DNA from 3 places in the Streptomyces sp. NPDC020884 genome. Region 1 is predicted to be linked to each of the others. Evidence: riboswitches for the same ligand, from Rfam matches in the RefSeq annotation. Region 1 holds a riboswitch; each other region holds the start of a gene.

Region 1 (9,849 bases):
CCCTGGAGATCGACGCCGAGGCGCTGCTCATGGGGAAGAACGGCGTGGACGGCGTCTACGACTCCGACCCGAAGACCAACCCCGACGCGGTGAAGTTCGACGCACTGGAGTACGGCGAGGTGATCACTCGCGACCTGAAGGTCGCCGACGCCACCGCGATCACGCTCTGCCGTGACAACCAGCTCCCGATCCTCGTCTTCGAGCTGACCGTCGAAGGCAATATCGCCCGCGCGGTCAAGGGTGAGAAGATCGGCTCGCTCGTGAGCGACGCGAGCACCCGGGCCTGACGGCCCCCCAGGATGGACAACGGCCTGCCGGTCGGACACCGTGCAGGTGAGGACGCGACGCAGGACCCACAGGGCCGGACGATGACGACGCCGGGCCCACTCAAGACACGCAGGAGCACGTGGTGATCGAAGAAATCCTCCTCGAGGCCGAGGAGAAGATGGAGAAGGCCGTTGTCGTCGCGAAAGAGGACTTCGCCGCGATCCGTACCGGCCGCGCGCACCCGGCGATGTTCAACAAGATCGTCGCCGACTACTACGGCGCGCTGACCCCGATCAACCAGCTGGCCTCGTTCTCGGTTCCCGAGGCGCGGATGGCCGTCGTGACGCCGTTCGACAAGACCGCCCTGCGCAACATCGAGCAGGCGATCCGTGACTCCGACCTCGGCGTCAACCCGAGCAACGACGGCAATATCATCCGGGTGACCTTTCCCGAGCTCACCCAGGACCGCCGCAAGGAATACATCAAGGTCGCCAAGACCAAGGCCGAGGACTCCAAGATCTCGATCCGCTCCATCCGCCGCAAGGCCAAGGAGACCCTCGACAAGCTCGTCAAGGACAAGGAGTCCGGCGAGGACGAGGTGCGCCGCGCCGAGAAGGAGCTCGACGACACCACCGCGAAGTACGTCGCGCAGGTGGACGAGCTGCTCAAGCACAAGGAAGCCGAGCTGCTCGAAGTCTGATGAACGACTCTTCCTGGGGTGCCCCGCAAGGAGCCGGTTACTGGGGCACGCCCGAGATGAGGGCTGCCCCGGCGGGTCCTGCCCACGATGTGCATGGCGCCCAGCAGACTCGGCCCATGCCCAACGTGCCGGACGTTCCCGACGCAGGTAGAGACGCAGCCGACCGCGACGACCGGGACAGGGATGCCGCTCACGTCAGCGGCCCCCTGTTCCGTGACGAGATGCCGCAGGAGCCCATGTCCACCCCGCTGCCGCCCCCGCCGCAGAAGAAGCGTGCGGGGCGTGATCTGCGCGCCGCCATAGGGGTCGGCGTGGGTCTCGGCGCCGTCATCGTCGCGTCGCTGTTCATCGTGAAGGCCGTCTTCATCGGCGTGATAGTGGTCGCCGTCGTCGTCGGCCTCTGGGAGCTCACCTCCCGCCTCCAGGAACGCAAGGGCATCAAGGCGCCCCTGGTCCCGCTGGCCGTCGGCGGAGCCGCGATGGTCATCGCCGGCTACGCCCGGGGTCCCGAGGGAGCCTGGATCGCGATGGCCCTGACCGCCCTCGCGGTGCTGGTGTGGCGGATGACCGAGCCGCCGGACGGCTATCTCAAGGACGTCACCGCCGGAGTCTTCGCGGCGTTCTACGTCCCCTTCCTGGCCACCTTCGTCGCCCTGCTGCTGACGGCGGACGACGGGTCGTGGCGGGTGCTGACCTTCCTCGTCCTCACGGTGGTCAGCGACACCGGGGCGTACGCGGTCGGCTGGCGCTTCGGCAAGCACAAGCTCGCCCCGCGCATCAGCCCCGGCAAGACCCGTGAGGGCCTGCTCGGGGCGGTCGCCTTCGCGATGGTCGCCGGCGCGCTCTGCATGGAGTTCCTGATCGACGGCGGCGCCTGGTGGCAGGGTCTGCTGCTCGGCCTCGCGGTCGCGGCCAGCGCCACCCTCGGCGATCTCGGCGAGTCCATGATCAAGCGGGACCTCGGGATCAAGGACATGGGCACGCTGCTCCCCGGCCACGGCGGCATCATGGACCGGCTGGACTCGCTCCTGCCGACCGCGCCGGTCGTGTGGCTGCTCCTGGTGCTGTTCGTCGGCTCCGGCTGAGCGCCTCGGCACCACGAAACACCGTCCCACCTGCACGTTTTACGAGTGAGGGTCCGTTGTCCACAGGGCGGCGGGCCCTCACCCGTCTGTCTGCGACACTGGATGAACCATGCCTAAGCCCGGAGAACTCACTTTCGTCGCGCCCCGCGGAGCCAAGAAGCCCCCGCGGCACCTCGCCGACCTCACGCCCGCCGAGCGCAAGGAAGCGGTCGCCGCGACCGGTGAGAAGCCGTTCCGCGCCCAGCAGCTCTCGCAGCACTACTTCGCGCGGTACGCGCACGACCCGGCGGAGTGGACCAACATCCCGGCGGCCGCGCGGGAGAAGCTCGCCGAGGCGCTGTTCCCCGACCTGATGTCCGTGATCCGGCACATCAGCTGCGACGACGACACCACGCGCAAGACGCTGTGGAAACTGCACGACGGGACGCTCGTCGAGTCCGTCCTGATGCGCTATCCCGACCGCGTCACGATGTGTATCTCCTCGCAGGCCGGCTGCGGAATGAACTGTCCCTTCTGCGCCACCGGACAGGCCGGCCTCGACCGCAATCTGTCGACCGCCGAGATCGTGCACCAGATCGTCGACGGCATGCGCGCGCTGCGCGACGGCGAGGTGCCCGGCGGGCCCGCGCGGCTGTCCAACATCGTCTTCATGGGCATGGGCGAGCCGCTCGCCAACTACAACCGCGTCGTCGGAGCGATCCGCCGGCTCACCGACCCGGAGCCGGATGGCCTCGGTCTGTCGCAGCGCGGGATCACCGTCTCCACCGTGGGCCTCGTCCCGGCCATGCTGCGCTTCGCCGACGAGGGCTTCAAGTGCCGTCTCGCCGTCTCGCTGCACGCCCCGGACGACGAGCTGCGCGACACTCTGGTCCCCGTCAACACCCGGTGGAACGTCCGCGAGGTGCTGGACGCCGCCTGGGAGTACGCGGAGAAGTCCGGCCGCCGGATCTCCATCGAGTACGCCCTGATCCGGGACATCAACGACCAGGCCTGGCGCGGCGACCGGCTCGGCCGGCTGCTCAAGGGCAAGCGGGTGCACGTCAACCTGATCCCGCTGAACCCCACGCCCGGCTCCCAGTGGACCGCCTCGCGGCCCGAGGACGAGAAGGCGTTCGTCGAGGCCATCGCGGCCCACGGCGTGCCCGTCACCGTCCGGGACACCCGTGGTCAGGAGATCGACGGGGCCTGTGGTCAGCTGGCGGCCTCCGAGCGTTAGCCTCTCCCGGGCGGGCGGCCGAAAACCGCCGGTGTAGCCTGGGCCCGAAATCAACTTCATATTCCGACAGGGGAGCGCCACAGCGCTGAGAGTGCGGCACCAAGGACAGGTTGGCCGCAGACCCTCTGAACCTCGCCCGGGTCATTCCGGGTAGGAAGTTCGGACCTTACTCAAGCTGTTGCGCCCTGCCCGCTTCCGGTTCGCCGGACAGCGGGCGGGGCCGCGTCTCTTCCTGGTCACCTCCAGGAGGAATCACATGAACACCACCACGAAGTACGCGGCGACCGCGCTCGCCGCCGCTCTGGGCGTCTCCGTGCTCGCGGGCTGCGGCGACGACGGCCCGTCGGGCTCCGGGGCGTCCAAGGGCAGCGGCTCCAAGACCGTGACCCTGGTCAGCCACGACTCCTTCAACGCCTCGGACAAGGTGCTGAAGGCGTTCACCGAGGAGACCGGCTACAAGGTCGAGATCCTCAAGAGCGGCGACGCCGGGGCCGCGCTCAACCAGGAGATCCTGACCAAGGGCTCCCCGCGCGGCGACGTCTTCTTCGGCGTCGACAACACCCTGCTCTCCCGCGCCCTCGACAACGGTCTGTTCACCGCGTACGAGGCCAAGGGCCTGGACGGGGTCGCGGCGGACACGCAGACGGACGACAAGCACCGGGTCACGCCCGTCGACACCGGTGACATCTGCGTCAACTACGACAAGAAGTACTTCGCCGACAAGAAGCTCGCGCCGCCGAAGACCTTCGAGGACCTGCTCGAGCCCGCGTACAAGAACCTCCTCGTCACCGAGAACGCCGCCAGCTCCTCGCCCGGTCTCGGCTTCCTCCTCGGCACCGTCGCCACCCAGGGCGAGGACGGCTACGAGACGTACTGGAAGAAGCTGAAGGCCAACGGCGTCAAGGTCGTCGACGGCTGGGAGCAGGCGTACAACGAGGAGTTCTCCGGCTCCGCCGGCGGCAAGAAGGCCAACGCGGACCGGCCGCTCGTCGTCAGCTACGCCTCCAGCCCGCCCGTCGAGGTGCTCTACGCCGACCCGCAGCCCAAGGAGGCCCCCACCGGAGTCGCCACCGGCACCTGCTTCCGGCAGACCGAGTACGCCGGACTGCTGACCGGGGCGAAGAACGAGGCGGGCGGCAAGGCGCTGCTGGACTTCCTGATCAGCAAGACGTTCCAGGAGGACATGCCGCTCACCATGTTCGTGAACCCGGTCGTGAAGGACGCCGAGCTGCCGGAGCTGTTCACGAAGCACGGCGAGACCGTCGAGACGCCTGCCACCGTCGCGCCCGAGAAGATCACCGCCAACCGTGAGCAGTGGATCCAGTCGTGGCAGTCGCTGGTCCTGAAGTAGGGCCCAAGGAGAAGACCGCCCGCCCCGCGCCGCCCGTCCGGGGGGCCGGGCGGCGCGGGACCGCGGTGCGGCTCGGCCTGATGGCCGTGCCCGTCGCGTTCTTCGTGGTGTTCTTCGCCTATCCCGTGACCGCGATCGTCGGCCGGGGCCTCAAGGCGGGCGGCGACTGGCAGTTCGGGCGGATCGGCGAGGTGCTGGCCCGCCCGGACATCCTGGACGTCCTCTGGTTCACCACCTGGCAGGCCCTCGCCTCGACCGCGCTCACCCTGCTGATCGCCCTGCCCGGGGCGTATGTCTTCGCCCGGTTCGACTTCCCCGGCAAGCAGGTGCTGCGGGCGGTCGTCACGGTGCCGTTCGTGCTGCCGACCGTCGTCGTCGGGACCGCGTTCCTGGCGCTGCTCGGGCGCGGCGGGCTCCTCGACGAACTGTGGGGGGTCCGCCTCGACACCACGGTGTGGGCCATCCTGCTGGCCCACGTGTTCTTCAACTACGCCGTGGTCGTCCGGACGGTGGGCGGGCTCTGGTCCCAGCTGGACCCGCGCCAGGAGGAGGCCGCCCGGGTGCTCGGGGCCGGCCGGTTCGCCGCCTTCCGCCGGGTGACGCTGCCCGCCCTCGCCCCGGCCGTCGCCGCCGCCGCGCTGATGGTCTTCCTGTTCACCTTCACCTCCTTCGGCGTCGTGCAGATCCTCGGCGGTCCGGCCTACTCCACCCTCGAGGTGGAGATCTACCGGCAGACCGCGCAACTCCTTGATCTGCCGACGGCCGCCGTGCTGACCCTCGTGCAGTTCGCCGCGGTCGGCGCGATCCTCGCCGTGCACGCCGCGACCGTACGCCGCCGGGAGCGGGCGCTGAAGCTGGTCGACCCGGCCCAGACCTCCCGCCGGCCGCGTGGCGCCGGGCAGTGGGCGCTGCTCGGCGGGGTGCTGCTCACCGCGCTGCTGCTGATCCTGCTGCCGCTCGGGGTGCTGGTGGAGCGTTCCTTCGACGGAGCAGCCGGAGCAGCCGGAGCAGCTGGAGCTGACGGATCCGGCGGATCAGGCGGTTACGGCTTCGGCTACTACCGGGCCCTCCAGTCGGCCGGGTCCGGCGGCTCCTCCACCTTCCTGGTCCCGCCGCTGGAGGCCGTCGGCAACTCCCTGCGGTACGCGCTCGTCGCGACGCTCATCGCGCTGGTCGTCGGCGGGCTCGCGGCGGCGGCCCTGACCCGCCGGGCCGGGCGGCTGGTCCGCGGCTTCGACGCGCTGCTGATGCTGCCGCTCGGGGTGTCCGCCGTCACCGTCGGCTTCGGCTTCCTGATCACCCTGGACGAGCCGCCGCTCGACCTGCGGACCTCCTGGATCCTGGTCCCGCTGGCCCAGGCGCTGGTCGGCGTCCCCTTCGTCGTACGGACCATGCTGCCCGTGCTGCGCGCGGTCGACGACCGGCTGCGGGAGGCCGCCGCCGTGCTGGGGGCCTCGCCGCTGCGTGCCTGGCGGGAGGTCGATCTGCCGCTGGTGCGGCGGGCGTTGCTGGTCGCGGCGGGCTTCGCCTTCGCCGTCTCCCTCGGGGAGTTCGGCGCGACGGTGTTCATCGCACGCCCCGACAACCCGACCCTGCCGGTGGCCGTGGCCCGGCTGCTGGGCCGGTCGGGGGAGCTCAACTACGGGCAGGCGATGGCGCTCAGCACGATTCTGATGCTGGTGTGCGCGGTGTCGCTGCTGCTCCTCGAACGTATCCGCACCGACCGATCCGGGGAGTTCTGAACGACATGCTGAGCTTGCAGTCAGCCACCGTGCGGTTCGGGAAGCGGACCGCGCTGGACGCCGTGGACCTGGAGGTCGCCGACCACCGGATCGTCTGCCTGCTCGGACCCAGCGGCAGCGGCAAGTCCACCCTGCTCCGGGCCGTCGCCGGGCTCCAGCCGATGGACGGCGGCCGGGTGCTGCTGGCGGGCCGGGACCAGGCGGGCGTCCCGGTGCACCGGCGCGGCCTCGGCCTGATGTTCCAGGACCACCAGCTCTTCCCGCACCGCGATGTCGGTGCCAACGTCGCCTTCGGGCTCCGGATGCACGGTGTCGGGCGGGCCGAGACCGGACACCGGGTCCGCGAACTGCTGGAGCTGGTCGGCCTGCCCGGGGCCGAACGCCGCGCGGTCGCCGCACTGTCCGGCGGCGAGCAGCAACGCGTCGCCCTGGCCCGCGCCCTCGCCCCGCGCCCGAAGCTCCTCATGCTGGACGAGCCGCTCGGCCAGCTCGACCGCAGCCTCCGCGAACGGCTCGTCGTCGAACTGCGGACGCTGTTCCAGGAGTTGGGTACGACGGTGCTGGCCGTCACACACGACCAGGGCGAGGCGTTCGCGCTCGCCGACCGGGTCGTCGTGATGCGGGACGGCCGGATCGCGCAGGAAGGGAGCCCGCTGGACGTCTGGCAGCGCCCCGCCTCCGCGTTCGTCGCCCGTTTCCTCGGCTTCGACAACGTCACCGCGGCGACGGTCACCGGATCGGCCGCCGCCACCGCCTGGGGCAAGGTCCCGGTGCCCGAGGGATCCCCGCAGGGCGAGGTCGATCTGCTGGTCCGGCCCGCCGGGGTCCTGATCGGCGCCCCCGAGGACGGCCTGCGCTGCACGGTCGGCGTCCGCACCTTCCGGGGGAACCATGTGACCGTACGCCTGATGCCCGAGAACGCGCCGGTGCTGGAGGCCGAGTGCGCGCTGCGGGACACCCCGGACGAGGGCGCGGTGGTGGGCGTCCGCTTCGACGCGGCGGAGACGGTGGTGCTGGCGGACTCCGGGCAGCCCTCAGGAGTCTGAGGGTCCCCGCAGTCGGCCCTTCGGTGGCCCGAGGCCCCCGCAGTCGGTCCCTCGGTGGCCGAGGTCCCCGCGGTCGGCTTTCAGGGACCCGAGGTCCCCGCCACCACCAGACCCAGTTCGTACGCGAGGATCACCGCCTGCGCCCGGTCCCGCAGCCCCATCTTCGCGAACAGCCGGTTGATATGGGTCTTCACCGTGTGGTCGGTGATCGTCAGCCGGTCGGCGATGTCCGCGTTGGACAGGCCCCGGGCGATCAGGACGAGCACCTCGGCCTCGCGCGTGGTCAATGCGTCGATCGAGCGCCGCGGGGGAGCGCTGACCCGCTGCCGGGTGAACTCCGCGATGAGCCGCCCGGTGATCTCGGGGGCCAGCAGGGCATGGCCGTCCGCCACCACCCGTACCGCGTGTAGCAGTTCGGGAAAGGTCGCGTCCTTCAGGAGGAAGCCGCTGGCCCCGGCGGTGAGGGCGTCGTAGACATACTCGTCCAGGCCGAACGTCGTCAGCATCAACGCCCTGGTCGCCCCGCTCGACGCCGAGACGATCTCGCGTGCCGCGTCGATGCCGCCGAGCCGGGGCATCCGGATGTCCAACAGCGCCACGTCGGGCCGCAGTTCGGCGGCGATCCGGATCGCCTGCTCGCCGTCCTCGGCCTCCCCGACCACCTCGATGTCGTCCTGGGTGTTCAGCAGACCGGAGAACGCCGTCCGCACGACCGCCTGGTCGTCGGCCACCAGCACCCGGATCACCACGGAAGTTCCGCCTCCACGAGAAATCCGCCGGCCGGACTCCGGCCGGTGGTGAGGGCCCCGCCGAGCAGGGCGGCCCGTTCGGCCATGCCCACCAGCCCGTGGCCCGGCCGTTCGGAGCCGCCGGACGGATCGGGGCCCGGCCCGTCGTCGGTCACCCGGACCGTCAACAGGCCCGGACCGTAGCGGAGTTCCACGACCGTGCGCGCACCCGGGGCGTGCCGCCGGGCGTTCGTCAGGGCCTCCTGGACGATCCGGTACGCCGACAGCTCCCAGGACGCGGGCAGCGGTGTCCGCTCGCCGGTGACCCGCAGTTCCGCCGCACCGCCCACCGCCCGGTGCTGGTCGAGGAGGTCGTCGAGACCGGCCAGCGAGGGCTGCGGGGCGGTGAGCGGAGCCGGTTCGGCCCCGTCGCCCGTCCGCAGCACCCCGAGCAGTCTGCGCAGCTCGGCCATCGAGGAGCGCGCCGTCCCCGCGATCTCCTGGAAGGCGTCCCGTGCCGGGGGCGAGAGGTCCGCGGTCGTGTACGTGGCGCTCTCGGCCCGGACCGCGATCACCGAGACCGAGTGCGCGATCATGTCGTGCAACTCCCTTGCTATCGCGGCTCGTTCCGCCTCGGCGGCCTGCCGCCGCTCCATCGCCAGCAGCCGGGACTGGGCGGCGGCCCGGGTGTGCCGGGTCTCCTCGCGCGCCCGCACCGCGTCCCCCGTGCTCACCGCGCCCAGGATCATCACGGTCAGCACCAGCGTCTCGGCGTACAGCCCCAGGCTGAACCGGTCGGCGCCCTGGAGCGCGGGCAGCCCGGGGGAGCCGTCCCGGGCCCACCGGTCGATGTGCACCAGATTGACGGTCAGCGCGGCCAGGGAACCGGCCAGCACGAGGACGGCCGGGTGCTGCACCCGGTGCCGCCCCAGGGTGTAGCAGCCGATCAGGGCACCGGCGATGGTCGCGAACGCCATGTTGCCGTCGGTCCCGAAACTGAGCAGGGCCGCGCCCACCGTCAGGAATCCCACGGCGGGCCACGCCGCCCGCAGCGCCAGCGAGGCCGTGCAGACCAGCACCCCGAACGTCGTCGCCGCCGAACCCGGTACGAGGACCAGCTCCACGACGGCGAACAGCGTCAGCGCGGCCCCGGTCAGCCAGGCGTACGAGGGCGCCGCCGCCCAGTGCCGCAGCCGCCTCCGCACCCTGCGGTCCGGCGGCGGCGGGGCGGCGGTGGCGACCGGGCGGTCCGGCGTGATGGTGCGCGTCATGGGGAGATTCTTCGTCACCCCGGGGACCGGCGCATCGGAGCACGGGTGGAATTCGCGGCGCCGTCTCATGCCACGGGTTGAGCCGGAGGACCGGACGGTGGTGTGACGATCCGTGAACGGTCCGTTCCTAGCCTCGGATCCATGGCCACGATCACGCTCCCCACCCCTCCCGACCGGCACCGGGAGCTCCCCGCGCTGCCTGCCGGAACCGCCTGGTGGACGTTCTGCGCGGCCACCGCCCTGGCGCTCGCCGCCTTCTCCTCGCTGGGCCCGCACCGGATCTGGGGAGCCGCCGCCGCACTCGGCTACACCGCCGCCGCGGTCCTCGCGGCAGCCGGACGGAGCCCCCGAACGGCCGGGGCGGTCGCCGTGGCCGGCGCGGTGCTGGTGCCCCTGGCCCTGCTTCTCGCCGCCGACCGGGCGCAGTTGGAGGTCGCCGTCGT
Region 2 (9,849 bases), on a different contig from region 1:
GCGCGGGCGGGGCGGACGGGGGCTGGTCGTAGCCGGGGGCGGCGACCTCCAGGTCCGAGACCTCCAGCGTGGGTTCCTTCATGGCGGCACTCCCGCCGCCCCTGCGTCGACGGCTCTCCCCCGGGCTGCCCCCTATGGCCCAGCCGGTGGAGAAGCCGCGTCGGAAGGACAGCGTCACGAAGGTCTGGCCGGTGGCGAAGGCGAGCGTCCCGACGACGATGACCGGAACGGAGGCCAGCAGCACCCCGACCACCACACCGAGGAATCCGCCGAAGGCGAGGAGCCGCCACCGCAGTCGCGCCTTGTACTGAAGCAGTACCTCGCCGAGCAGCCACAGGGCCACCAGACCGAATGCGATGTAGAGGACCGTCCAGCCCACGCCCGCCCCCTCCTTCGGCCGCAGCCGCGTCGGCGGCGGGTACAGCCGGTCACGACTGCTTGTGCAGTCCGAGTTTTTCGTAGATTTCCAGCGTAGCCGTCGAGTTGTTGAGCGTGATGAAGTGCAGTCCGGGCACACCCTCGGACAGCAGCTTCGCGCAGAACTCCGTTGCGAACTCGATGCCAATGGAGCGTACAGCGGCTGGATCGTCCTTGGCTGCGAGGATGCGTTCTTTCAACGACGCGGGCACGGTCGCGTTGCTGAGCTGGGAGAACTTTTCCAGTTGCTTCACGCTGGTGAGAGGCATGACCTCGGGAATCACCGGCGTTTCGCAACCCGCAGCGACGACACGGTCACGCATCCGGAGATAGTCCTCCGGGCGGAAGAACATCTGGGTGATCGCGTAATCCGCGCCCGCCCGGCACTTGTCCACGAAATGACCGATGTCCGTCTCCCAGTCGGACGACCGTGGGTGCATTTCAGGAAATGCCGCGACGCCGACGCAGAAGTCGCCCGATTCCTTGATGAGACGGACGAGGTCGGCGGCGTACTTCACGCCCTGCGGGTGCTCCACCCACGCGCCCATCGGGTCGCCCGGCGGGTCGCCGCGCACCGCGAGGATGTTCCTGATGCCCGCGTCGGCGTACTGCCCGACCATGTTGCGCAGCTCGGCGACCGAGTGGTTCACCGCGGTCAGGTGGGCGACCGGGATGAGCGTGGAGTCGGCGGCGATCTGCTGCGTGGCCCGGACCGTTCCGGCGCGGGTGGAGCCGCCGGCGCCGTACGTCACGGAGACGAAGCTCGGGCGGACCGCCTCGACCCGGCGCAGTGCGTTCCAGAGGTTCCGCTCACCTTTTTCGGTCTTGGGCGCCCAGAACTCGAAGGAGTACGACGTTTTGCCAGTCGCCAGCAGGTCACGCACCGTACGCGCGTGATCCGTCCTGGTGGAGGGTGTGCCAAGAGCCATAAGGGGAGATTAACCAGGGGGTGGACACTCCCCCAACCAGAGCGGGAAGATTTGTCCGATTTTGCCGGACTGTTGTCCATCCCTCGGACAGGAGCCCGAGATGTCCCGCGTCAGCACGCCGGAGGATTCAGAGCGTGTGCGCCCTCACGCGCCGGGCCAGCTCGGCGCTGGCGGCGGCCGGATCGTCGGCCTCGGTGATGGCCCGGACGACGACGACGCGGCGGGCTCCGGCGTCCAGCACCTGGTCCAGATTGCCCGCGTCGATCCCGCCGATCGCGAACCAGGGCCGCGGTCCGCCGAGGGCGGCGGCATAGCGCACGAGGTCGAGGCCGGGGGCATGGCGGCCGGGCTTGGTGGGGGTGGGCCAGCAGGGGCCGGTGCAGAAGTAGTCCACGCCGTCCTGGACGACGGCGGCGTCGACCTCGGCCTCGGCGTGGGTGGAGCGGCCGATCAGCCGGTCGGCGCCGATGATCGCGCGGGCGGCGGGGACCGGCAGGTCGCCCTGACCGAGGTGCAGGACGTCGGCGCCGATGGCGTGGGCGACGTCGGCGCGGTCGTTCACCGCGAGGAGCTTGCCGTGCCGACGGCAGGCGTCGGCGAAGACCGCGAGGTGCTCCAGCTCCTCTCCGGCCTCCATGCCCTTGTCCCGGAGCTGGACGATGTCGACACCGCCGGACAGCACGGCGTCCAGGAACGCGGGGAGGTCCCCCTGCCGCTTACGCGCGTCCGTGCACAGATAGAGCCGGGCGTCGGACAGTTGCTCGCGAGGCGTGGACATAAGTGGAACTCCCCCGGGGTCGTGACGGTGCACGGGCCGCGCCGGGCGGCCCGTGCTCCGCTTCCTGTCGTGTCGGTCAGACGGCGAGCGCCTGGGCGCGGCGCTTCACCTCCGTACCGCGATTCTCGCTCAGCGCCTGCGCGGGGGTGCCGGGCAGGGTCGGGTCGGGAGTGAAGAGCCACTCCAGCATCTCTTCGTCGGAATAGCCGTCGTCCCTCAGGAGGGTCAGGGTGCCGGCAAGGCCCTTGACCACCTTGTCGCCGTCGATGAAGGCGGCGGGCACCTGGAGCGTCCGCTTCTCACCACGGCGCACGGCGATGAGCTGGCCATCCCGGACCAGCTGCCGTACACGCGTCACCTCGACATCGAGCTTTTCCGCGATGTCGGGGAGGTGGAGCCAGGCGGGGACGAGAGCATCGGTCTTTGCGTCAATCTCGGTCACGAGGACAAGCGTGCCATCCCGGACCGACAGCCGGTAGCCGGGCCGACCGTACGGGGGTCGGTCCGGCGGCTGCCGGGGCCGTCACAGGGCGGCGGACTTCAGCGGTACGGCGGGGTCGGCCACCTTCTCCGGGTCGAGAGCGGCCCCCGACCCGATGAGCCTGCGGCCCTGGGCGAGGTCGCGCGGGCGGCCCACGGCGAGCACGGCGACCAGCGCGCCGTCGCGCAGCCAGCACACCGACCAGGCGGCGTCCGCCCCGTCGCCGCGCCACAGCAGGGTGTCGGCGTGCGCGTGGTGGCCGGCGTACTGCACGAAGCGGCCGAACTGCTCGGACCAGAAGTACGGGACGGGGTCGTAGACGGGGAGCGGTCCGCCGTCCTGGGCGGCCATGATCGCGGCGGCCACGGTGCGCGGGCCCTGGAGGGCGTTGTCCCAGTGGTGGACGAGCAGGCGCGTTCCGTAGCGGGCGGAGGGGAAGGAGGCGCAGTCCCCGACCGCGTACACATCGGGCAGGGAGGCGCCGAGCGCGCTGTCCGCGGTGACCGAGCCGTCCGGGCCGAGCGCGATCCCGGAGCCGGCCAGCCAGCCGGTGGCGGGGCGCGCGCCGATGCCGACGACCACGGCTCCGGCGGGCAGGGCGCGGCCGTCCGCGAGGATCACGGCCCCTTCCTCGACCCGGTCGACCCGGGCCCCGGTGAGGAGTTCGGCGCCGCTGTCGGCGTACCAGGCGGCCATGGGGGCGGCCACCTCGGCGGGCAGGGCGCCCGCGAGCGGGCGGGCGGCGGCCTCGACGACGGTGACCGCGCAGCCGGCGGCGCGGGCCGCGGTGGCGAACTCCGCGCCGATCCAGCCGGCCCCGACGACGACCACGTCGTGCTGCCGGTCCAGGACGGGCCGCAGCCGGGCGGCGTCGTCGAGGGTGCGCAGCAGATGGACGCCGGGCACGCCTTCGGTGCCGGGCAGGGTGAGGGGCTCCGCGCCGGTCGCGAGGACCAGGACGTCGTAGGGGACCGGCCCGTCGGCGGTGTCCAGGACATGGTCGGCGGCGCGCAGGGCGATGACGTCCAGGCCGAGGCGCAGGGTGATGTCCAGCGCCTCGAAGTCGATGTCGAAGGCGGAGTCCTCGGCCTTGCCCAGCAGCACGGCCTTGGACAGCGGGGGGCGGTCGTAGGGCTGGTGGGGCTCGGCGCCGATCAGGGTGACGGGCCCGGTGAAGCCCGCCTCGCGCAGGGCCACGGCGCTCTGCACGCCCGCCATGCCCGCTCCGACGATCACGGCGTGCCGTGTCCCCTGCCGTGCCGTCCGCTGCCGCGTCTGCTCGCTCACGCGGACCAGTCTATTCATCTGACGTAGGGTCAGATAGATACTTCCTCGACCACGCTGGTTCCGCTGCCCTCCTGGGACTCCCAGGCCCACCGCTCCGCCAGCCGCACCCGGCCGTCAGCGAGGTCGAGCACCGTGGAGAGGCAGTGCCCGGACGAGGTCGTTCCGTCCTGCTTGAGCTGGACGTAGCGGAAGTCCAGCGCGTCCCCCTCGCGGGTGCCGACGAGGTGGCCGCGGACCACGTCGCCGCCCGCGTACTCGGCCCAGATCCGGCCGTCCCGCTCGTGGTAGGTGAAGCGGGTGCGGGTGCCGACCTGGCCGGGGGCCTGGTCGGCGACGGGCGAGAGGACGAGTCCGTCGAGTGAACGGGCCACGGTGGCTGCTCCCTTGGCCGGCCGCCCACGGGCCGTGGGCGGGTGGGTTTAGGGTGGCCACGGTAGAACACTCGCGGGAGCCCGGACGCACCGGGCTGAGAGGGAGGCTGGACGGCCTCCGACCGTACGAACCTGATCCGGGTCATGCCGGCGAAGGGAGGGGCTGGACACCCATGCGCGTCTCGGGGAGAAACTCCGGATCCGACGTCCTCGTCATCGGGGGCGGCATCATCGGCCTGGTCACCGCGTGGCGGGCCGCCCAGCGCGGGCTGCGCGTCACGGTGGCGGACCCCGCACCGGGCGGCGGCGCCGCGCAGGTCGCGGCGGGCATGCTGGCCGCCGTCACCGAGCTGCACTACGGCGAGCAGATGCTGCTCGGGCTCAACCTCGCTTCCGCCGCCCGCTATCCGGCGTTCGTGGCCGAGCTGGAGGAGGCGAGCGGCCGGGAGACCGGCTTTCGCACCTGTGGCACGCTCGCCGTCGCGCTCGACTCCGACGACCGGGCCCATCTGCGCGAGCTGCACGCCCTCCAGGAGCGTTCGGGCCTGGAGTCGGTCTGGCTGAACGGCCGCGAGTGCCGCCGCCTGGAGCCGATGCTGGCCCCGGGCGTGCGGGGCGGCCTGCGGGTCGACGGCGACCACCAGGTGGACCCGCGTCGCCTCGCCGCGGCGCTGCTGTCCGCGTGCGAGCGGGCCGGGGTCGCGTTCCGCCGGACGACCGCGGACCGGCTCACCGTCACCGGGGGCCGGGCAGCCGGGGCGCTGCTCGGCGACGGCAGGGAGTTCGCGGCCGATCAGGTCGTGCTCGCCGCGGGCAGCCTCAGCGGCCGGCTCGCGGGGCTCCCGCCGGAGCTCGTGCCGCCGGTCCGCCCGGTCAAGGGCCAGGTGCTCCGGCTCACGGTGCCACCGGCGTACGCCCCCTTCCTCAGCCGCACCGTGCGCGCCGTGGTCCGGGGCGGCCACCTCTACCTCGTGCCGCGGGAGAACGGCGAGCTGGTCGTCGGCGCCACCAGCGAGGAGATGGGCTGGGACACGACGGTCACCGCCGGCGGGGTGTACGAGCTGCTGCGCGACGCCCACGAGCTGGTCCCCGGCATCACCGAGCTGCCGCTCACCGAGACCCGGGCCGGTCTGCGCCCGGCCACCCCCGACAACGCCCCGCTGCTCGGCCCGACCGCCCTGCCCGGTCTGCTGCTCGCCACCGGGCACCACCGCAACGGCGTCCTGCTGACCCCCGTCACCGGGGACGCGATGGCCGACGTCCTGACCACCGGCGAACTGCCCGAGACGGCCCGCCCCTTCGCGCCCGGCCGATTCGCACCCGCCGCCCCCGTACTCCAGGAGCAGCCCGTATGACCCAGCAGCCCGCCGTCCCCGAGCCCGGCTCCGAGCCCGTCCCCTCCGGGGCCCCGGTTTCCGTCTCGGTGAACGGGGAAGCCCGTGTCGTTCCCGCCGGGACGGCCCTGGACGCCCTCGTGGCCACCCTGACCCCGGCCCGCTCCGGGGTCGCCGCCGCCGTCAACGAGAGCGTCGTCCCGCGCGGCCAGTGGGCCGCCACCGCACTCGGCGAGGGCGACCGCGTCGAGGTCCTGACCGCCGTACAGGGAGGCTGACCATGTCGGACGACGTCTTCACGCTGGGGCCCGCCACGTTCGGATCCCGGCTGATCATGGGCACCGGCGGGGCCCCCGGCCTGGAGGTGCTGGAGCGCTCGCTGATCGCCTCCGGCACCGAGCTGACCACGGTCGCGATGCGCCGGCTGGACCCGACCGTGCAGGGTTCGGTGCTCTCGGTGCTGGAGCGGCTCTCCATCCACGTCCTGCCGAACACCGCGGGCTGCTTCACCGCGGGTGAGGCGGTGCTGACCGCCCGGCTGGCCCGGGAGGCGCTCGGCACCGACTGGGTGAAGCTGGAGGTGATCGCCGACGAGCGGACCCTGCTGCCCGACCCCATCGAGCTGCTGGACGCGGCGGAGACGCTGGTCGACGACGGGTTCGTCGTGCTGCCCTACACCAACGACGACCCGATCCTGGCGCGGAAGCTGGAGGACGTGGGGTGCGCGGCGATCATGCCCCTCGGCTCCCCCATCGGCTCCGGGCTCGGCATCCGCAACCCGCACAACTTCGAGCTGATCGTCGAGCGGGCCGGGGTGCCGGTGATCCTGGACGCGGGCGCCGGGACGGCCTCGGACGCGGCGCAGGCGATGGAGCTGGGGTGCGCGGCTGTGATGCTCGCCTCGGCGGTGACCCGGGCGCAGGAGCCGGAACTGATGGCCGCGGCGATGCGTCACGCGGTCGAGGGCGGGCGGCTCGCGTACCGGGCGGGCCGGATTCCGCGCCGCCACTTCGCCGAGGCCTCGTCCCCGGTGGCCGGGCGGGCGGCGTTCGATCCGGAGCGGCCGGCGTTCTGAGCCGCCGCACGGGCTCGCCACCTGGGCGTGTCCCTGTCACGGATCGGCTGCAGAACGGCCCCGGGAACGCCCCGGCCCGTCCGGGGTGTCGGTGGCGGCTCGTAGACTCTCGGGGTGGACACGACCCTCCAGGACCCTCTCGTCGGGCAGCTGCTCGACGGCCGGTATCGCATAGAGGCGCGCATCGCCGTCGGCGGGATGGCCACGGTCTACCGGGCCGTGGACACCCGCCTGGACCGGGTGCTCGCCCTCAAGGTGATGCACCCGGCGCTCGCCACCGACGTCTCGTTCGTCGAGCGCTTCATCCGTGAGGCCAAGTCGGTGGCCCGCCTCGCCCACCCCAACGTCGTCGCGGTCTTCGACCAGGGCGCCCAGGGCGCGTACGTCTATCTCGCGATGGAGTATGTGGCGGGCTGCACCCTGCGCGACGTGCTGCGCGAGCGCGGGGCCCTCCAGCCCCGGGCGGCGCTGGACATCCTGGAGCCGGTCCTCGCCGCGCTCGGCGCCGCGCACCGGGCGGGGTTCGTGCACCGCGACATGAAGCCGGAGAACGTCCTGATAGGGGACGACGGCCGGGTGAAGGTCGCCGACTTCGGCCTGGTCAGAGCGGTCGGCACGGCCACCGACACCACCGGCTCCCTGCTGGGCACGGTCTCCTACCTGGCCCCCGAGCAGATCGAGCACGGCACCGCCGACACCCGCAGCGATGTGTACGCCTGCGGGGTCGTGCTGTACGAGATGCTGACCGGCGCCAAGCCGCACACCGGCGAGAACGCCGCCCAGGTCATCTACCGGCACCTCAACACCGACGTCCCGGCCCCGTCCGCCGCCGTGCCGGGTCTCCCGGTCGCGCTGGACAGCCTGGTGGCGAGCGCGACCGCCCGCAATCCCGAGGTGCGTCCGCACGACGCGGTGCTGCTGCTGGCCGAGGCCCGTGAGGCGCGCACCGCGCTGACCGACGCCGAGCTGGACGCCGTGCCGCCGCAGGCGCTGTCCGACGCGCACGACGGCGCGGACGACCGGACGAGCGTGATCCCGCGGGCCCTTCCAGTGGCCGATGGCGACGACGGCGGTGTCGTGCACCGCACCAGCCGCCTGGAGATGCCCCCGACGGGACCCGCGAACCGACGCGGGACCGGCCGGCGCGGGCCGTTCGGCGGACCGCACCGCAAGCTCATCACGATCCTCACCGCCGTCCTGCTGACGCTGGGCATCGGAACGGGCGTCTGGTACATCAACTCCGGCCAGTTCACCCAGGTGCCCTCGCTGCTGGGCCAGACCCAGCAGGCCGCCGAGCAGCGGCTCTCGGACCGGGGGCTGGGGCTGAAGGGCGTGGACCGGGTCTTCAGCGACAGCGTCGAGCGGGGCTCGGTCGTGAGCAGCGACCCCGCGTCGGGCGATCGGATCCGGGGCAACGGCTCGGTGAAGCTCGTCGTCTCGCGGGGCCCGGAGATCGTGCGGGTGCCCGATGTCGTGGGCAAAGCCCTCGCGGACGCCCGGCGTTCCCTGAAGAAGGTGGGCCTGGCCCCCGGGATGGTGACCAGGGAGTTCAGCGAGGACGTGGCCCGCGGCGAGGTGATCCGGACGGATCCCCGCGCGGGCACGGACCGCAACCCGGACACGGCCGTGGCGCTCGTCGTCAGCAAGGGCGCCCCCGTGGACGTCCCCGATGTCACCGGTCTCTCGGCCGAGGACGCCACCGCCGAGCTGGCGGCCGAGGGGCTGAAGGCCGAGGTGCTGCCCGGCCGGATCCACTCCGCCGAGGTCGAGGGGGACGTCGCCGAGCAGTCGCCCGAAGGGGGCGCCGAGGCCGCCGAGGGCGACACGATCCAGCTGACCGTCTCCAAGGGCCCCCGGATGCTGGACGTCCCGGACGTCACCGGCCGGGACGTCGACGAGGCGCGCGGCACCCTGGAGGAGGCGGGCTTCGAGGTGAAGGTCGACCGGCCGTTCCTCTCCTTCAGCGACACCATCGCGAGCCAGTCCGTGGGCGGCGGCGAACAGGCCCCCGAAGGGTCCACGATCACCATCAAGACCAAGGGGTTCTAGAAACCACATGCACGCGCTGCGCAATCCGGTGGGCGGACACGTTCCGGTGGCCGGCGGTCTCGCCAAGATCGGCCTGGAGTACGCCCGTGAGCTGGCGGCGGAGGCCGTGCAGGTCTTCGTGGCCAACCCGCGCGGCTGGGCGACGCCCACCGGGAACCCGGCGCAGGACGAGCTGTTCCGCGCCGAGTGCGCGGCGGCCTCGATCCCCGCGTACGTCCACGCCCCGTATCTGATCAACTTCGGCTCGCACACGGAGGCGACGGTCGAGAAGTCCGTGGACTCCCTGCGCCACTCGCTGCGCCGGGCCCGCGAGATCGGCGCACGGGGCGTGGTGGTGCACACCGGTTCGGCGACCGGCGGACGACCGCGCGCCGAGGCGCTGGCCCAGGTGCGCGAGCACCTGCGACCGCTGCTGGACGAGCTGACCCACGACGACGATCCGGATCTGCTGCTGGAGTCGACGGCCGGCCAGGGCTTCTCGCTCTGCTCGCGCACCTGGGACTTCGGGCCGTACTTCGAGGCGCTGGACTCCCACCCGAAGCTGGGCGTCTGCCTGGACACCTGCCACATCTACGCCGCCGGGCATGATCTGACCGGCCCCTCGGGGATGCGGCAGACGCTCGACCTGCTGGTGGACACGGTCGGCGAGGGGCGGCTCAAGCTGATCCACGCCAACGACTCCAAGGACGTCGTGGGCGCCCACAAGGACCGGCACGAGAACATCGGCGCCGGTCACATCGGGGCGGAGCCCTTCGCGGAGCTGTTCGCCCATCCGGCGACCGAGGGCGTGCCGCTGGTCATCGAGACGCCCGGCGGCAAGGAGGGGCACGCGGCGGACGTGGCCCGGCTCAAGGAGCTCCGGAACGCTCGCTAGAGCTCGGGACCGTCCCCGGGCTCCTCCTGGTAGGAGTAGCGCTGCTCGCCCCAGGGGTCGCCGATGTTGTGGTAGCCCCGTTCCTCCCAGAACCCGCGCCGGTCAGCCGTCATGTACTCGATGCCCCGGACCCACTTCGGGCCCTTCCAGGCGTACAGGTGCGGGACGACGAGGCGCAGCGGGAAGCCGTGTTCGGCGGTGAGGAGTTCGCCGTCCTTGTGGGTGGCGAAGAGGGTGAGCTCGGAGGCGAAGTC
Region 3 (9,849 bases), on a different contig from region 1:
ACAGTCCGGTCGTTGGCCTCCGATCGCCGGCGCCCGGACCGGTCCTCGCCGGTCACGGGTCACCGGATCTCCGGTCCCCCCGGTCCTCGGGATCGCGGCAGGCCCGTGGGGGCGGCCCCCACGGGAGGGCTGATGGCCCGTCACCATGCGTGGGGGTGACCTTTGACCACGGCATCGAGTACCGCTGTCCCGACGTTGATCGGTTCGGTTCAGCGGGCGTTGAGGCTGCTGGAGGCTGTGGGCGCCCATCGGAACGGGGCGCCCGCCAAGCAACTGGCACGTGAGGCGGGGCTTCCGCTGCCGACCGCGTACCACTTGCTGCGCACTCTCACCCATGAGGGCTATCTCCGCCGCGAGAACGGCGTCTTCCTCTTCGGCGCGGCCGCCGAGAACCTGACCGCCGCGTCGGCGCTCAGGAGGCCACCGCGCCCCGCCACCGTCGCCGACTCCCTCGGCCACTGGCGGGACGCCATCGGCGCCCCGGTGTACTGCGCCGTCTACTGCGACGGCGAGATCGAGCTCATCGCGGTCGCGGACGCCCCCGACACTCCGGCCGTGGAGGAGTGGGCCTCGTTCCGGGAGACCGGTCACGCGCATGCGATCGGCCAGTGTCTGCTCGCCCAACTCGACGAGAGGGCCCGCGAGGACCACCTCGACCGGCACCCCGTGCGCCCGCTCACCCGTTACTCAGTGCGAGATCGCGCCACACTCCTGGAGCGGCTGCGAACCCTCCGACGAGGTGAACCGGTCATCGAACGCCAGGAGTACGCACTGGGCACCGTGTGCGCCGCGATCCCCGTCACGGCCGGTGCCACCATTGCGGCGATGGCCATTTCCGTACCCCTGGACCGCGAAGAACGGTTGCTGCCCGCAGTCGAACAGCTACGTGGCGAAGTCGCCAGCCTCTTGCGTTCGTTCGTGTTCTCTATCAGTATCTGAAAAATCACTCCTTGTGATCTGCTATCGCGTGCACCACGATGGCGTCAATAGGGCCATGGGGGATCATTCCTGGCCAGTTTCATCTACTGCGGGGTTGAACGATGCGCGAGTCGGTTCAAGCAGAGGTCATGATGAGCTTCCTCGTCTCCGAGGAGCTCTCGTTCCGTATTCCGGTGGAGCTCCGGTACGAGGTCGGCGATCCGTACGCCATCCGGATGACGTTCCACCTGCCCGGCGATGCCCCTGTGACCTGGGCGTTCGGTCGCGAACTGCTGCTGGACGGGCTCAACAGCCCGAGCGGCGACGGAGACGTGCACATCGGGCCGACCGAGCCCGAGGGCCTCGGCGATGTGCACATCCGGCTCCAGGTCGGCGCGGACCGTGCGCTGTTCCGGGCAGGGACGGCGCCGCTGGTGGCGTTCCTCGACCGGACGGACAAGCTCGTGCCGCTCGGTCAGGAGCACACGCTGGGTGACTTCGACGGGAACCTGGAGGATGCGCTCGGCCGCATCCTCGCCGAGGAGCAGAACGCCGGCTGACCGGGGTGCTCGTGGCGGCCCGTCAGCCCGTCTTGCGGCGGCGGCCCCGGCCGGTCCGCGCGGGTGCGGCCGTAGCCGCCGATGCGCCACCGGGCCCCGGGCGGTCCGCGGAGACGACCAGCGCGGCGAGTGCCGTGGTCACCGGCACCGAGGCGACCAGGCCGATCGACCCGACCAGCGTGCGGACGATCTCCTCGGCGACCAGCTCGCTGTTGGCCACCGTCCCCACACTGCTCTGGGCGATGGAGAAGAGCAGCAGCAGCGGCAGCGCCGCGCCCGCGTACGCCAGCACCAGGGTGTTGACCACCGAGGCGATGTGGTCCCTTCCGATCCGGATCCCTGCCCGGTACAGCCCCTTCCAACCCATCTCCGGGTCCGCCTGGTGCAGTTCCCAGACCGCGGAGGTCTGGGTGACCGTCACATCGTCGAGCACGCCGAGCGAACCGATGATGATGCCGGCCAGCAGCAGACCGCTCATATCGATGTCCGGGTAGAGGCCGTGGATGAGGCCGGTGTTGTCGTCGGTGTTGCCGCTCAGGCTCGCCCAGCCGATGAACAGGGAGCCCAGCAGCCCGATCAGCAGCAGTGAGATCAGCGTGCCGACGACCGCGACCGATGTCCGGGCCGTCACCCCGTGGCACAGGTAGAGGGCCGCCAGCATGATCGCGCTGGCCCCGATCACCGCCACGACCAGCGGATTCGAGCCCTGCAGGATCGCGGGCAGGATGAACAGGGTCAGAACGGCGAACGACACGACCAGCGCCACCAGCGCCATCAGCCCGCGGAGCCGGCCCACCAGGACCACCGCCAGCGCGAAGATCCCCGCCAGCAGCGCCATCGGAAGCTTCCGGTCCACGTCCGTCACGGAGTACTGGAGGTCGCGGGGCGCGTCGGGGGCGTACGCCACGACCACGCCCTGACCCTCGCTCAGCTGTCGGGGCGCGTCCGGCTGGACCACCTCGACGAACCTGCGGCCCTTGTCGTCGCCGCTGGTCACCTCGATGGTGGCCTTCGCGCACTCCCCCTCCTGCTCGTTGACGGCCTCCCGGCCCGAGGGCGTGGAGGTGTCGCCGGTCGGGGGCACCTGCGCGGCGTTGACGTCCGCGCAGTCGACGTTGACGACCTGGACGACCTTGCCGTCCTGGGTCTGCCGGTCGAATCCGACGCCGGTGCGCTCGTGGTCGGGCGCGCCGCCGGGCCAGAACGCGATCAGACCGACGACGACCGCCGTCGCGAACGGAATCAGCACGGCGGCGATGACCTTGCGCAGGTGCCGGGAGACCGGGGCGGCCGGTCCGTGGCTGTGGGTGTGGCCGTGAGTGTGGCCCTGGGGCGGCTGGGGAGCGGGGTCGCTCTGGGGGGAGGTCACGGGGCGATCATCGCAAGAATGGGAGGGCCCTCTGGTCAGCTCGCCGGAAAGGACGCTAGCGTGGAGGCACCTTTGCACACGCGGGAGCTCGGAGCACCGGGCTGAGAGGGCGCTGATCGCCGTACATCCGTACGGGAAACGCTGCGCCGACCGCCGAACCTGTTACCGGGTAATGCCGGCGTAGGGAGTAGGTCTCATGACCACAGCGGACGCACGCACGCCTGCCTCGAAACAGAACGACGGAACGCCGAACGGCACGACGCCGGACGACGGGATCCGGAACGACGAGGCCGGGAAGTCCATCGGCTGGCACAAGGGGTACGTCCAGGGCTCGCGCCCGGACCTCCGGGTGCCGGTCCGACAGGTGCACCTCACCAACGGCAAGGACGTGACGCTGTACGACACGTCGGGGCCGTACACCGATCCCTCCATCGACACCGATGTCCGCCGCGGCCTCGCGCCCCTGCGGGAGAACTGGATCATCGCCCGCGGCGACACCGAGGAGTACGCGGGCCGTCCGGCCCGCCCCGAGGACGACGGGCTCAAGCACACCTCGCCGCGCGGCGGACTGCGCAACCTCGACGCCGTGTTCCCCGGCCGCCCGCGCCAGCCGCGCCGCAGCCGCGACGGCCGTCCCGTCACCCAGCTCGCGTACGCCCGACGGGGGGAGATCACCCCGGAGATGGAGTACGTGGCGATCCGGGAGAACGTCGAGGCCGAGGTCGTCCGCGAGGAGATCGCGGAGGGCCGGGCCGTGCTGCCGGCCAACGTCAACCACCCCGAGATCGAGCCGATGATCATCGGTAAGCGGTTCCTGGTGAAGGTCAACGCCAACATCGGCAACTCGGCCGTCACCTCCTCCATCGAGGAGGAGGTGGACAAGATGACCTGGGCGACCAAGTGGGGCGCGGACACGGTCATGGACCTGTCCACCGGCCGCAACATCCACGCCACCCGCGAATGGGTGCTGCGCAACTCCCCCGTGCCGATCGGCACCGTTCCGCTCTACCAGGCCCTGGAGAAGGTCGACGGCCGGGCCGAGGAGCTGACCTGGGAGATCTACAAGGACACCGTCATCGAGCAGGCCGAGCAGGGCGTGGACTACATGACGGTGCACGCCGGAGTGCGCCTGCCGTACGTCCCGCTGACGGCCCGTCGCAAGACCGGAATCGTCTCGCGCGGCGGCTCGATCATGGCGGCCTGGTGTCTCGCGCACCACAAGGAGTCGTTCCTCTACGAGCACTTCGAGGAGCTCTGCGAGATCCTCGCGGCGTACGACGTCACCTACTCCCTGGGTGACGGGTTGCGTCCCGGTTCGATCGCGGACGCCAACGACGAGGCGCAGTTCGCCGAGCTGCGCACGCTGGGCGAGTTGAACTCGATCGCCAAGCGGTTCGGCGTCCAGACCATGATCGAGGGCCCCGGGCATGTCCCGATGCACAAGATCAAGGAGAACATCGACCTCCAGCAGGAGATCTGCGAGGAGGCGCCGTTCTACACGCTCGGCCCGCTGACCACGGACGTCGCGCCCGCCTATGACCACATCACCTCCGGTATCGGCGCTGCGATGATCGCTTGGTGGGGTACGGCGATGCTCTGCTACGTCACGCCCAAGGAGCACCTGGGGCTGCCCAACCGGGACGACGTGAAGACGGGTGTCATCACCTACAAGATCGCCGCCCACGCGGCCGACCTCGCCAAGGGGCACCCGGGCGCGCAGGAGTGGGACGACGCCCTCTCCGACGCGCGGTTCGAGTTCCGCTGGGAGGACCAGTTCAATCTGGCCCTCGATCCGGACACGGCGCGGGAGTTCCACGACGAGACGCTGCCCGCCGAACCGGCGAAGACGGCCCACTTCTGCTCGATGTGCGGGCCGAAGTTCTGCTCGATGAAGATCTCCCAGGACATCCGGCGTCAGCACGGCGGTTCTCAGGAGGAGATCGAGGAGGGCATGGCCGCCAAGTCGAAGGAGTTCGCGGCCGCCGGCAACCGGGTCTACCTGCCCATCGCCGACTGACCGTCCGCCCCGACCCCTGGCCGCCGGCCGTCCCCGGCGGCCAGGGGTGTTCTGTTCCTTATGAGTAACTCGGGCCGTTTAGCTGCACTTTGGCGTGATTGACCGCCTTATTAAGCGACAGTATGGACACAGTCGTGTGGCAGCTGTATGTACGTTTGGTCCTCAGCTCACCAGCGCTTGACCCTTTCCTTATCTGTGGCTTACTTTCCGGCTTGCTTGGCTGAATTTGGTGCCCCCCTCGAAACGGGGGCCGGGGAGGGAATCACAGTGAACTGGTACCTGGACGTACTCAAGAACTACGCAGGCTTCAGCGGACGCGCGCGCCGCAAGGAGTACTGGATGTTCGTGCTCTTCAACTTCATCATCGGCGTGGTGCTGTCGGTCGTCGGCACGGCGATCGACACGCAGATCCCGTACTACCTCTACCTCGCCGCGGTGATCGTCCCGTCGCTGGCGGTCGTCGTCCGCCGTCTGCACGACACCGGCCGCTCGGGCTGGTGGTTCTTCATCGCGCTCGTCCCGCTGGTCGGCACGATCATCCTGATCGTCTTCCTCGCCTCGGAGGGCAAGCCGGAGACGAACGAGCACGGCGTCAACCCGAAGCTGGCTCCGCACGCCATCTGATCCACCGCTCCGGTCCGACCGGAGCGTCCCCCGGGCCGGGCGCGGCACTTGCCGCCCCGGCCCGCGGTGTGTCCGGAGGCGGACGCGGCCGGAAGGGGAAGCCCGGAAGGGGAGGACGCCGGGACCCCGCCGGACCTCAGTCCGGATGGTGCTCGGGGCCGCCGAAGTCCGGGCTCGTGAAGTCGGGGCTGGTGAAGGTCGGCCGGGGGCCGGCCGCCGGGCCGTCGTCCGGACCGGAGAAGTCCGGCCTGCTGTACCCGACCTTGGGGATCCGGTTGGGCGAACGGTGCGGGGTCCGCGCGGCGGGCCCGGCGGTGGGGTCGGCCAGGGCGTCCCGCAGGAACGGGAGGATGCCGCGCTCCAGCAGGGCGTGACGCCAGGCCTCCCTGGCCCGTGCGACCTCTTCCGGAAGTTCCTGTTCCTCGTGCTCGGCGGCCAGCGACGTCGCGCTGTTGCGGAGCGCGGTGACGAGCAGCCCCACGGCCGCGACCAGGATCGCCGCGGCGGCGACCGCCGCGAAGAACCACCCGGCCGTCACCATGGAGTCGCCGAAGGCCACCGACGGGCTGACCGCCTTGAGCAGGTAGCCGACGAGCAGGAAGATGACGGCCGCGGTGCCGGCCAGCAGCGGGGTCAGGACCGTGACGACCGCGCCTATGCCGGCGCCCGATCCGGCCGCCGTGCTCTGCGGCCCGTCCAGGGCCGGGGCTTCGTCGGTTCCTTCGGCGGTCGGCGCCCGGCGCAGCTCGCCCCGGGCCTTGACGTAGTGCTCGTACTCGGTGGCCGCGGCCGCCGTGATCAGCGCCGTGGCGCTGAGCGCCATGGTGCGCAGCTGTTCGGTGTTGAGCCGGTCCCCGACGCCCTCCAGGTCCGGGCGTTCGTGAGCGTGGCGCAGTGCGTCGCTCAGGATCCGCTCGTACTCGGGTCCGTCCTCGGCCAGCAGGTGCGGAGCGCTTGTCATCTGCATCCCCCGATGCTCCGTCGGTGCCCGGCTGCCCGCGTGGACCGGGCGATCGGGCGGAAACGGAGGAGAGCCTGCCACTGATACGCCGATGGTAGAGCGCTCACGGCACGGGGTGACAGGGTGTTTCCGGAATTGGGCCCGGTGACGGGCCCGGTGATCAGCGGGGTCGGCGCAGGCGGAACCTGAAGCGCCTTCCCCGCCGACGGTCAGTCATGCAGAGGCAGTTGGACGACCAGCAGCTTTCCGGCCATGGTCACTCCGCCGTCCATGGCGATGGCGAGGCCGTCCGCGTACACGTGCGGGCCGTTGACCACGGGCCCCGAGCTGTCCTCGCCGTCCTCCGTGCCGACCTCGCCCAGCAGGTACGGAATAGGGCTGTGACCATGGACGACGCGCTGTCCGCCGTACGTCGTCATCAGCTCGCGCACCGCGTCGGCGCCGCCCTCGTCCCGGAAGGCGAACCGCTTGGTGAGCTTGCGGAAGAGGTCCCAGCACTCGTCCGCGTCGTTACGCGTGAGAATGGCTGTGATCGTGTCGTTGACGTCCTCGATGGTGGACCCGTAGTCGAGGTAGGCCGTCGTGTCGGAGTGCATCAGCAGATGCCCGTCCTCCTCGACGACCGCGTCGAGCCGGGACATCCACTGGAGGTGGACGTCCTGGAGGCGCTCCATGTCGGTCTTCTGGCCGCCGTTGAGCAGCCAGGCGGCCTGGAAGGTGGCGGTGCCGGCCCCGGAGTTGACGGGGGTGTCGGCGAACCGCTTGGCGCCGAGCAGCAGCAGTTCGTGGTTGCCCATCAGGGCCTTGCAGTAGCCGCCGGCCGCCGCCGCCTCGGCGGAGAGCCGCATGACGAGGTCGATGACCCCGATGCCGTCCGGGCCGCGGTCGGTGAAGTCGCCGAGGAACCACAGCCGGGCGTTGCCCGCGGCCCAGTTGCCGTCGGCGTCGATCAGGCCCTGCTCGCCGAGGGCGGCCAGCAGCTCGTCCAGATAGCCGTGGACGTCGCCGACGACGAAGAGCGGGCCGCGGCCGTCCTCGGGCTCGGGGTGCGGCTCGGAGACGGCCTGCACCTGGACCGTGTCGCCGCGGCGGATGACCGGGAGGTCCCGCTCGGTCGGTGTGTAGCCCGCCGGCTCCGCGCCGCCCACGACGGCGTTGCCGGGATGCGGCAGCCGGGGCGGCGTGGGTGTGCTCGGCGCCGGCGCACGTGGCGGCACCGAGGAAGGAGGTGCCACCCGCGCCTGCGGTGGCACGGGTGTTTGCGCATACGGCGGAACCCGGAAGTCACGCAACGTCGCCGTCCGCACCACGGGTTCCTGACCGGCCCCCTGAGTCATCGACCCCTCCACCACCGTCGCGCCGCCGTACACCTGACGGGCCCTGCCTGGTAGAGGTGGTCCGCGGTGTCGTGCGCCCATCATAGGAATGCGGATCGATCTGTGTGACGCACCAGGGGTGGTGAATCCGGGCGCACGCACGGTTCACCGGTCGATTGGTCCGAAAAGAGTCGATCAATCCCCGCTGGGGGAGCGCGGCGCGCTGACCGTGGTGCGCGGTGGACGGCGTTGCGAGGAGGTCCGGACGATGAGCTCCGTCGGTATGACCTGCTCCACGGGGCCGTCGTGTTCGACCCCTTCGATGGCGTCGATGAGGAGCTGGACGACGGCCGTGCCGATGCGGCGGGGCTTCAGCGAGAGCGTCGTGATGGGCGGCTCGGTGGCCGCGTACACGGTGGACTCGCTGCAGCAGACCAGCAGCAGGTCCTCGGGGACCCGCAGCCCGTAGCGGCGGGCGGCCGCGAGGAGATCGGTCCCATTGGGGTCGAAGAGCCCGTAGACCGCGTCGGGGCGGTCCGGGCGGGCGAGCAACCGATCGGCGGCGACCGCCCCCGCGCAGGGGTCGTGGGCCGGGTAGGACTCGTAGACGGGATCCTGGCCGACCCGCTCGCACCAGTGGAGGTAGGCGGTGGTGGACAGCCGGGTGTACGTGTCGGTGGTGTTGCCGGTCAGCAGGCCGATACGGCGGGCTCCGGCGGCGGCGAGATGGTCGAGGAGGTCGAGCACGGCGGCCCGGTGGTCGTTGTCGACCCAGGCGGTGACGGGGAGCGTCCCGGCCGGGCGGCCGTCCGAGACTACGGGCAGTCCCTGGCGGACGAGTTCGGTGACGACCGGGTCCTGGTCGGAAGGGTCGATGACGACGGTCCCGTCGAGCGCGACGTTCGACCAGACGTCGTGCCGGGAGGTGGCGGGGAGGATGACGAGGGCGTAGCCGCGGGCGAGCGCCGCGGAGGTCGCGGCTCTCGCCATCTCCGCGAAGTACGCGAATTCGGTGAAGGTGAAAGGTTCATTCCCGTACGTGGTCACGGTCAGGCCGATCAGGCCCGATTTGCCCGTACGGAGGGTTCGGGCCGCGGCGGACGGGCGGTAGCCCAGGCGCTCGGCGACTTCGCGGACATGGCGGCGGGTGGCGTCCGGGAGCCTGCCCTTGCCGTTGAGCGCGTCGGAGACGGTCGTGATCGAGACTCCGGCCGCGGCGGCCACATCACGGATCCCCGCCCGTCCTGGCCGGCCGCTGCGCCGGGGTGTCTCCGTCCGGCTCACCTGGTGCTTCCCTGCTGCTGTCATGGCGAGCCGATAGTAGGGCTCCGAGGGGGGGTCGGTCCGGTCGCATCTGCGCACGTTGACAGGCACGTTTCTGCAAGGTCATTGCCTATCAAAGTCCTTTCAATGAAAGGTAGTTGGGCGCCATTGCAGACGTGGTTCAGGTGCTGGCGGGTGGCAGCCTGCTGTATGTGCGATGTCTCGAAGAGGTCTCAACTCACCACTTCGGGGGACGCGCGCCACGGCGTGAGCCACCGGCGCGCGCCGGAACGGCACGTGCTCCCCCGGGCAGAGCCCTCGGACCGGCCCCGTGCGGGGGTCCATTCCCGGGCACTGTGGTCGATTTCCCGCTCGGGCCATTCGCAGGGAGGCCCAATCCTCATAAGGTGAGCAGTATTGCTGTGGACGGACGGTCGAGGAGGACCTGCGGTGAGCGAGAAGAGCCCCAAGCTGCGCGCCGAGCTGGACGGCGTTCCCGCCTATGTGCCGGGGAAGCCGGCGGCGGCCGGTGGACCGGTCGCGTACAAGCTGTCCTCCAACGAGAATCCCTATCCGCCGTTGCCCGGAGTGCTGGAGTCGGCGGTCGCCGCCGCGGGCAACTTCAACCGCTACCCGGACATGGCGTGCACCGGTCTGATGAACGAGCTGGCCGACCGTTTCGGTGTGCCCCTCGCGCATCTCGCCACCGGAACCGGGTCGGTGGGCGTGGCCCAGCAGCTGCTCCAGGCCACCTCCGGACCCGGCGACGAGGTCATCTACGCCTGGCGCTCCTTCGAGGCGTACCCGATCATCACCCAGGT

Evidence for each region. Region 1 has a riboswitch for thiamine pyrophosphate ahead of ACH4UK_RS07295 (thiamine ABC transporter substrate binding subunit). Riboswitches for the same ligand answer to the same signal wherever they lie in the genome.
Region 2: it holds a riboswitch for thiamine pyrophosphate, as region 1 does, so the genes downstream of both, thiO (glycine oxidase ThiO) here and ACH4UK_RS07295 (thiamine ABC transporter substrate binding subunit) in region 1, are expected to answer to the same signal.
Region 3: it holds a riboswitch for thiamine pyrophosphate, as region 1 does, so the genes downstream of both, thiC (phosphomethylpyrimidine synthase ThiC) here and ACH4UK_RS07295 (thiamine ABC transporter substrate binding subunit) in region 1, are expected to answer to the same signal.

The regions. Positions count from the first base shown of each region.
Region 1 is NZ_JBIRRY010000002.1:98,116-107,964, reverse strand. It holds gene pyrH (UMP kinase) at 1-287, shown strand, start outside; gene frr (ribosome recycling factor) at 410-967, shown strand; gene ACH4UK_RS07305 (phosphatidate cytidylyltransferase) at 967-2,052, shown strand; gene rlmN (23S rRNA (adenine(2503)-C(2))-methyltransferase RlmN) at 2,162-3,268, shown strand; TPP riboswitch at 3,327-3,443, shown strand; gene ACH4UK_RS07295 (thiamine ABC transporter substrate binding subunit) at 3,525-4,619, shown strand; gene ACH4UK_RS07290 (ABC transporter permease) at 4,700-6,361, shown strand; gene ACH4UK_RS07285 (ABC transporter ATP-binding protein) at 6,367-7,407, shown strand; gene ACH4UK_RS07280 (response regulator) at 7,488-8,156, opposite strand; gene ACH4UK_RS07275 (sensor histidine kinase) at 8,150-9,406, opposite strand; gene ACH4UK_RS07270 (glycosyltransferase 87 family protein) at 9,548-9,849, shown strand, end outside.
Region 2 is NZ_JBIRRY010000001.1:343,271-353,119, forward strand. It holds gene ACH4UK_RS01555 (hypothetical protein) at 1-379, opposite strand, end outside; gene metF (methylenetetrahydrofolate reductase [NAD(P)H]) at 429-1,346, opposite strand; gene thiE (thiamine phosphate synthase) at 1,474-2,124, opposite strand; gene ACH4UK_RS01570 (Rv2175c family DNA-binding protein) at 2,201-2,566, opposite strand; gene ACH4UK_RS01575 (NAD(P)/FAD-dependent oxidoreductase) at 2,648-3,892, opposite strand; gene ACH4UK_RS01580 (hypothetical protein) at 3,922-4,263, opposite strand; TPP riboswitch at 4,327-4,439, shown strand; gene thiO (glycine oxidase ThiO) at 4,437-5,618, shown strand; gene thiS (sulfur carrier protein ThiS) at 5,615-5,875, shown strand; gene ACH4UK_RS01595 (thiazole synthase) at 5,878-6,672, shown strand; gene pknB (Stk1 family PASTA domain-containing Ser/Thr kinase) at 6,787-8,721, shown strand; gene ACH4UK_RS01605 (deoxyribonuclease IV) at 8,729-9,595, shown strand; gene ACH4UK_RS01610 (sulfite oxidase-like oxidoreductase) at 9,592-9,849, opposite strand, start outside.
Region 3 is NZ_JBIRRY010000005.1:256,755-266,603, reverse strand. It holds gene ACH4UK_RS18055 (IclR family transcriptional regulator) at 163-939, shown strand; gene ACH4UK_RS18050 (SsgA family sporulation/cell division regulator) at 1,041-1,478, shown strand; gene ACH4UK_RS18045 (YibE/F family protein) at 1,501-2,847, opposite strand; TPP riboswitch at 2,918-3,051, shown strand; gene thiC (phosphomethylpyrimidine synthase ThiC) at 3,044-4,864, shown strand; gene ACH4UK_RS18035 (DUF805 domain-containing protein) at 5,132-5,488, shown strand; gene ACH4UK_RS18030 (hypothetical protein) at 5,625-6,455, opposite strand; gene ACH4UK_RS18025 (metallophosphoesterase) at 6,659-7,801, opposite strand; gene ACH4UK_RS18020 (LacI family DNA-binding transcriptional regulator) at 7,961-9,073, opposite strand; gene hisC (histidinol-phosphate transaminase) at 9,479-9,849, shown strand, end outside.